Regions from separate parts of the Synechococcus sp. R55.3 genome, predicted to be linked through region 2. Evidence: predicted binding sites of a transcription regulator. Region 2 holds the regulator's gene; the other holds the start of a gene.

Region 1 (4,017 bases), on a different contig from region 2:
AGCGCTGCCCCCTTGAATGAGCAGCCGTTCCCCATCCACCTTGCCCTGTTCTGCCAAAAATTGGGATCCGGCGATGCAATCTTCCACATCTACCAGGCCCCACCGGCCTTTGAGAGCATCCCGATAGGCCCGTCCGTAGCCGCTGCTGCCCCGGTAGTTCACATCCAAAACGGCAATCCCCCGACTGGTCCAGTATTGGATCCCCAGGTTGAGCACCGCTGCCGTCGCTCCGGTGGGCCCGCCGTGGCTTTTCACCAGCAGGGGTGGCTTTTCGCCAGTGGGAGCAACAAAGTCGCGGTTCTTGGGGGGATAGAAGAAAGCATAGGCCACTGCCTTGCCGCCGCCGGTGGGAAAAACAATGGGCTCTGGGATCGACAGATAGTCGGGATCCACCGCCACGCTGCTGGAACGGGCCACCACCTCCACTTGGCTGGAGGGTAAGTCTAGGCAGACCAAGGCAGTGGCTTCCGTCGGGGATCCGGCCAGGAAAGCGGCTTTTTCCCCACTCACCTGCAAACCGCTGATCTGGGTGTAGGGCAAGGGGATCCCTGCCAACTGTCCTGAATGGGGATCCAGATAAGCCAGATGAGACAGCCCGTCTTGTTCATAACAGGCCAGGATGCGCCCATCGCCACAGAAGCCGTAGGTGCTCAGGCCAAACACCCACTGCGGCTCTCCAAACTCCGCTTCCATAGGGCAGAGGGGAATGGGGCCCTGGGGATCCCAGCGATAGAGGTTCCACCAGCCGCTGCGATCCGAAACAAAGTAGAGATCCCCCTCCGGTGACCACTGGGGCTGGAAGATCGACTCGGCAGGGCCACCGGCCAGCTTTTGAGGTTCTCCCAAGCTGCCGTCAGGGTTCACCTCAGACCGCCACAGCTCTGTGCCGTCCCAGGGCATTTGGGGGTGATCCCAGGTCAGCCATACCAAGGTCTGGCCATCGGGGCTGAGGCGAGGGTTGGCATAGAAATTGTGCCCAGAGGCCAAAACGCGCTGGGATCCGCTTTCCAAGTCAATCGAGACAAGGCTGTTTTCCGGCTCTCCCTGGCGGCTGTGATCTTCCCGCACACAGAGGATGCGTCCACGCGCCCGATCCACCACCCCATCTGCATAGCGATAGGGGCCTGCTTCCGTCAGGGGCTGGGGATCTGAACCCGGCAGCAGGCGGTAGAGCCGTTGGTCAGCGAAGTTGCAAAAATACACTACCCCTGCCGACACCCAATAAGCTCCACCCCCATACTCATGCACCCGCGTCCGCACATTGAAAGGTGCCGGTGTCAGCTCCACCAGGATCCCGTCGGCAGAGCGCCGCATCAACACATTGCGCCCTTTTTCTTGCGGGCGGCCCTCCGTCCAGTAGAGATCCCCCTGATCCCAAACCATCTGTCCCAAGCGCAGGGATCCCGTCACCACCAGGTCAGCGGTAATCGGGGATCGCCAAGATCCATAGCCGGCCTGCTGCACCATAGGCTGTTAATTCTCCACCCCAGAACCCCTATTATGCCGGCAGCAAGGGATCCCTGCCTCTGCCTGCAGCCTGCGGGGAAAGGGCTCGGATTCTGGGAAAAGGTATCCCACGATACAATTCTCTCCGGGCCGAATGGGTTTGATGGAACACGTTAAGGCAACAGGGATGCACAACGCTTTCTCGACTGCAGGATTAGCCTTTTCCTCTGTTGAGGTTGGGAAGACATTCGGTGAAAGCCTCAGCTGAGCGCAGTTGGGCAGGTTCAACACATGGGCGAGGTGATGAGCTAAGTGCTTCCCTCTGTTGGCCGGGCTGCTGCAACAACTGGACTTCTTAATACCCTTTGCACTCACTTCGTTTCGGAGATCACCGATGGCTCTATCATTTAATCGTCGTCAAGTGCTGAAAATGGGCGCTCTGGCCGGAGCCGGGGCTGCCCTAGGGCCGCAGATCTGGGTGAAGCGATCCGTGCCCGCCTACGCCCAGGGAGAGACCATCCGCGTTGGCATTTTGCACTCCCTTAGCGGCACCATGGCCATTTCAGAAACCAGCGTGGTGGATGCGGAAAAGCTGGCCATCAAAGAGATCAATGCCGCCGGTGGGGTTTTGGGCAAGCAGATCGAGCCGATTATCGAGGATGGGGCTTCCGATTGGCCAACCTTTGCCGAGAAAGCCACCAAATTGATCGATGTGGACAAGGTGGCAACGGTATTCGGCTGCTGGACTTCGGCCAGTCGCAAAGCGGTTTTGCCGGTGTTTGAATCCAAGCAGCACCTGCTCTGGTATCCCGTGCAGTACGAAGGACAAGAGTGCTCCAAAAACATCTTCTACACCGGCGCTGCCCCCAACCAGCAGATCGAGCCTTCGGTGGAATGGCTGCTCAAGAACAAGGGCAAAGAGTTCTTCCTGGTGGGATCCGACTACGTGTTCCCCCGCACGGCCAACACCATCATCAAGGCCCAGTTGGAAGCCCTGGGGGGCAAAGTGGTGGGTGAAGACTATCTGCCTTTGGGCAGCACAGAAGTTACCCCCATCATCAGCAAGATCCGGGCCGCTCTTCCCAATGGCGGTGTGATCTACAACAGCTTGAACGGCGACAGCAACGTGGCCTTTTTCAAACAACTGGAAGGGGCAGGGCTGGGGCCAGATCGCTATCCTTCCATGTCCGTCAGCATTGCTGAAGAAGAGGTACAGGCCATCGGCCCCGAATTCTTGGAAGGGCACTTCGCCGCCTGGAACTACTTTATGACGGTGGATACGCCTGCCAACAAGAAGTTTGTGGAAGCTTTCAAGGCAGAATACGGCCAAAACCGCGTCACCAACGACCCGATGGAAGCCGCCTACATCATGGTTTACATCTGGAAGCAGGCAGTGGAAAAAGCGGGAACAGTGGAAATCGACGCCGTGCGGCAGGCAGCCTATGGCCAGACCTTTGATGCCCCAGAAGGCTTGGTAACCATGAACACCAATCACCACCTGACCAAGTATGTGCGGATCGGCCAGGTGCGCTCTGACGGTTTGTTTGATGTCATCTTTTCTACGGATGCCGTGGAGCCGCAGCCCTGGAACCAGTTTGTGGCAGAGACCAAGGGCTTTGCCTGCGATTGGTCAGATCCGGCCAAGGGCGGTCGCTACAAAGTCAGCTAGTCCTGGCCAGGGCTGGGATCCCTTGCCGTTTGGATAGGGTCGGGGATCCCGCCTAGATGCTCGGTTAGCCTCCCTAGTTTAGTTGGAAGGAGGATCCCCTGCCCATGACCTTGCTCCTGGACAGCTTGTTCAACGGCATTAGCATTGGCACCGTCTTGCTAATAGCCGCCTTGGGCTTGGCCATTGTTTTCGGCCTCATGGGGGTCATCAACATGGCCCATGGGGAGCTGATGATGTTGGGGGCCTACACCACCTTCGTCGTGCAAAATGCCTTTCGTCCCCTAGGGGATCCCTGGCGGGATCTGTACATCTTTCCAGCTTTGGTAGCTGCCTTTGCCGTCACTGCTCTGGTAGGGCTGGCCTTGGAGCGGGGGGTGATCCGCTTTTTGTATGGCCGACCCTTGGAGACCCTTTTGGCCACCTGGGGCGTGAGCCTGATCCTGCAGCAGTTTGTGCGCAGCGTCAATTGGGTGCTGGCTTTCCGCTTGGGGGCCTTCGCGGTGCTCTTTTTCGGCGGCTGGTGGCTTTTGTCCAGGCGGGCGGATTGGCCGCGTCTCAAGGGGTGGACGCTGGCGCTGCTGTTGGTGCTCTCCACGGCCATTGCAGCGGTGGGGGGGCGGGTGCTGGCGCAAACCTATGCTTTAGCAGTCACTCAACCCTGGTTTGGAGCCCAGAACAAAGATGTGACTGCTCCCCGTTGGCTGGGGGGTGGGATCCCGGTGGGCAGCCTGTTTTTGCCCAATACCCGCCTGTTTATCATCGCCCTCACTGTCTTCTGCATCCTAGGGCTGTACTTCTTCTTGCAGCGCACCCGCTGGGGGCTGCGCATCCGGGCGGTTACCCAGAATCGGGCCATGAGCGCCTGTGTAGGGATCCCTACGCAAAAGGTGGATGCCCTTACC
Region 2 (4,017 bases):
TGGCTGATGATGGTGCGAAAGCCGGCTTGAACTGCCAATTGGATGGCCGAGACGGTCTCCGTCAGGGTGCCGATTTGGTTGGGCTTGATCAAAATGGCGTTGGCGGCGGCGCTGTCGATACCCTTTTGCAGGCGGGTCAGGTTGGTTACAAACAGGTCATCTCCCACCAGCTGTACCCGGGATCCCAGTTGAGCGGTCATGGCTTGCCAACCGGCCCAGTCTTCTTCCGCTAGCCCATCTTCAATGGAAAGGATGGGATAGTTGGCCAGCAGTTGCTGGTAGTAAGCCACCATATCAGCCGTGCTGTGGGCTTTGCCCTCAAAGTGATATTGCCCATCCTGCAGCAGCTCGTTGGCGGCCACATCCAAGGCCAAGGCGATATCTGCTCCCGGTTTGTAGCCTGCCTGTTCAATAGCCGTCATCAGCAGATCCAAAGCCGCCGCATTGGAGTCGAGATCAGGAGCAAACCCCCCTTCATCCCCCACACCGGTGGACAGCCCCTTCTGCTGCAGCACTTGTTTTAGTACCGCAAACACCTCAGCCCCGTAGCGCAGCGCCTCGCGAAAGCTGGCCGCTCCAATGGGCACAAGCATAAATTCTTGAATATCGACGTTGTTGTCGGCGTGGGCGCCGCCGTTGAGCACGTTCATCAGCGGCACCGGCAGCAGGTTGGCAAAGGGCCCCCCCAGGTATTTGTAAAGAGGCAAGCCCACTGCTTCCGCAGCCGCTTTGGCTGTCGCCAGAGAAACTGCCAAAATAGCGTTGGCCCCCAGGCGGGACTTGTTGGGGGTGCCGTCCAGGTCGATCAGCAACTGGTCAATACGGGCTTGGTTGAGGGCATCTTCTCCCTGCAGCTCCGACTGGATGGGGCCAAGGATGTTTTCCACCGCCCTCAGCACGCCCTTACCGCCGTAGCGTTTGGGATCCCCGTCCCGCAGCTCGTGGGCCTCGAAGGTGCCGGTCGAAGCACCGCTGGGAACCTGCGCCAAGCCCGTTGCCCCATTGGCTAGACCCACCAGGGCCTCTAAGGTGGGACGCCCTCGCGAGTCGAGGATCTCATGGGCGGTAATCCACTCGATGGCTGTTTCCACAGTTACACCTCAGCAATTGGCTAGATAGCTCTGGCCAAAGCCAGATCCCCCCATAGACTAGTAGGTTTTTGCCCGCGATCCGGTCAGCTTCCAGAAAACTTTAAGTCTGTCCTTCGGGCACAGAGATTCTTCAAGGCTGCAGCAGTAGATTGAACATAGGCCGGCCAGAGCTTCAACCAACCATCGAGCGGGGTTTGCCTAGGCAGGGTGCTGCTCAGGAGGTGTTCTCCTCTTCCTTCTAGGCAAAGCGATGGCTCAGCCGCATCGGGTCGTGTACGGTGATCTTCTTCTTGTGAATGGAGATGTACTTCTTCTTGCGCAGCTCTCCCAACAGGCGGGTGATGGTGACGCGGGTTGAGCCAATGGCCTCGGCAATGGCCTGGTGAGACAGCTTGAGATCGATGGTGACCCCATCTGGGCCAGGCACTCCGAAATCGCGACAGAGGATCAACAAAAAGCTGACCAGACGGGATCCCATGTCGCGATGAGCCAGTGTCTCGATCATCATCTCCGTTTGCAAAATGCGGGACGACAGGCTTTTAACCAGCAACATGGCCAGTTCGGCGTTCTCCTGCAAGGATTTTTCCACCTGCTCGATCGGCAGAGAGAGCAACTCAGTAGGCGTAAAAGCCACCGAGTGATAAAAGCGATCAGAGCGCTGTCCTGTGATAAAGGAGAGCACGCCGAAGATGCTGTTTTCGCGTAGGAGGGCGACGGTGATTTCCTCCCCCATTTCGTAGACCCGCGAGAGCTTAACGGCTCCCTTCACCAAAAAGTAAACCCGCTCCGCCGGATCCCCTGGAAAAAAAATGGTCTTCCCGCGCTCAAACGTTTCGATAACCGGAGGATGGTGAGGGCCTCCCAATTGCTTGAAGGCTGTGATCAGAGATTTTTCCGCTACGGCCACCGCCATACTCATCAACCTTTTAAGGTCAGTTTATACCTAAGATCAACCTATTAAGATCAATCTAGAAGCATTAGGCTAGGTTGCAACCCCTTGACTTCAGAATCGATGATGATACCAAGATTTACCCTAAAGTAGAAGGTTCTGCCCAGGCATCTTTGTAGCACGTGCTACATTTTTGAGTCTCGTTTTTGCCCCAGAAAGGGATCCCCAACCGAAAGCAGGGGTTAGGATAAGAGCCATTGTCGCTGGGGGTTGCATCGGCCCTTGGCGGTAGAGAGTGGAGTGGGTTGGAACATTCTATCTATCTATGGGGAGCCCGGAGGCTGTTGTTGCTGAACCTTCTCGGCTGAGCCGCCAGCATTTCACGGTGCGGATGCCGGATCCGGCCAATCACCTCCTGGAGGTGGAGCTGCTGCTCCGAGAGGTGGAGCCAAAGATGCCTTTGCGGCTGCGGCTGCCGGTGTGGACGCCGGGATCCTACTTGGTGCGGGAGTATGCCCGTCATGTGCAGGAGTTTCAGGCGGCAACTGAGCAAGGGATCCCTTTGGCCTGGCGGAAGGTGGATAAGAATACCTGGCAAATCGATCCGCCGGGTTCTTCTGCTGTGAAGGTGTGCTATCGGGTCTATGCCTATGAGCTGACGGTGCGCACGAACCATCTGGATTTGACCCACGCCTATTTCAACGGGGCAGCGCTCTTCCTCTACGTGCCCGGTCGCGAGCGGGAACCCTACACTTTGACGGTGATCCCCCCCAAGCCGGATTGGCACATCGCCACCAGTTTGCGGCCTTTGATCTCCTCTTCTGGGGATCCCGCTTCCGGCCAGTCTTTTGTGGCAGAGGACTATGACGAGCTGGTGGATAGCCCGGTGGAGGTGGGTCCACATCGAGTGCAATCGTTTGAGGTGGAAGGGATCCCCCATTACTTTGTGGTTTGGGGGGTGGGCACTCTGGATGTGGAGCGGGCTGTCGCTGATGCTAAGGCGATTGTCAAAACCACAGCCGCGTTTTTCGGTGGGCTACCCTACGACCGCTACTGGTTCATTGTGCATTTGTCGCCGGGAGGATTTGGTGGCCTTGAGCACAAGTACAGCACCACCCTTCTTTACTCTGGGCTGGAGCTGCATCAGCCGGAGTCCTATCGGCGCTTTTTGTCTTTGCTGGCCCACGAGTTGTTTCATGCCTGGAATGTCAAGCGTCTGCGTCCGCTGGCATTGGAAAAGATCGACTACAACCAAGAAAACTATCTGGAATGCCTGTGGTTTTGTGAGGGAGCGACCAGCTACTACGAAAATGTCATCTTGTTGAGGGCAGGGATCCTCAGTGCCGGCGATTTCTTGAAGATTCTTTCCGAACAGATTGGCCGCTTGCAGCGTACTCCGGGCCGGGCCGTGCAATCGCTGCGGGAGTCCAGCTTCGATACCTGGATCAAACTCTACCGCCCCCACGAAAACACCCTCAACAGCCAGGTTTCTTATTACTTAAAGGGGGCTTTGGTCTGTTGGCTGCTGGATCTGCACATTCGCCACCTTTCCGGCGGTCGGGGATCCCTGGATACAGCTTTGCAGGATCTGTGGCAGCGCTTTGGTCGGTCAGGGAAGGGCTACAGCGACCAAGACTTGCGGGAGGCGTTTGAGCGGGCAGCTGGTGCCGATCTTGGCCGGTTTTTCGCAGCCTATGTGGAAGGCACGGAAGAGCTAGACTACAACACTTACCTACACCCCTTTGGCCTCACCCTTAAAGCCCACTTCAGCCGCCCCAACCCCATCCCATACCTGGGCCTCAATTTCAACGGCGAGGGCAATCGCATCAGCGCAGTAGAGATGGGATCCCCGGCGCAAAAAGCAGGCATCTGGGCCGGCGATGAGCTGGTGGCCCTGGATGGGTTCAAGGTGAGCGCCGCCAACCTGACAGAACGCTTGACAGCCTATCAGCCCCACCAGATCATCTGTTTAAGCGTCTTTCAAGCGGACCAGTTGAAACACTTTTGGATCCCGTTGGATCCCCCTCGGCCTGATGT

The links. The regulator NtcA, encoded in region 2, controls nitrogen genes in cyanobacteria. The targets are predictions, from matches to a motif close to GTANCNNNNGNTAC.
Region 1: the regulator NtcA is predicted to act here: its motif matches at 1,570-1,583, upstream of urtA (urea ABC transporter substrate-binding protein).

Annotation. Positions count from the first base shown of each region.
Region 1 covers NZ_JANSIG010000060.1:660-4,676, forward strand. Annotated here, with positions in the region: gene NW849_RS09945 (S9 family peptidase) at 1-1,467, opposite strand, end outside; gene urtA (urea ABC transporter substrate-binding protein) at 1,841-3,115, shown strand; gene urtB (urea ABC transporter permease subunit UrtB) at 3,220-4,017, shown strand, end outside.
Region 2 covers NZ_JANSIG010000039.1:254-4,270, forward strand. Annotated here, with positions in the region: gene eno (phosphopyruvate hydratase) at 1-1,091, opposite strand, end outside; gene ntcA (global nitrogen regulator NtcA) at 1,330-2,004, opposite strand; gene NW849_RS07700 (M61 family metallopeptidase) at 2,306-4,017, shown strand, end outside.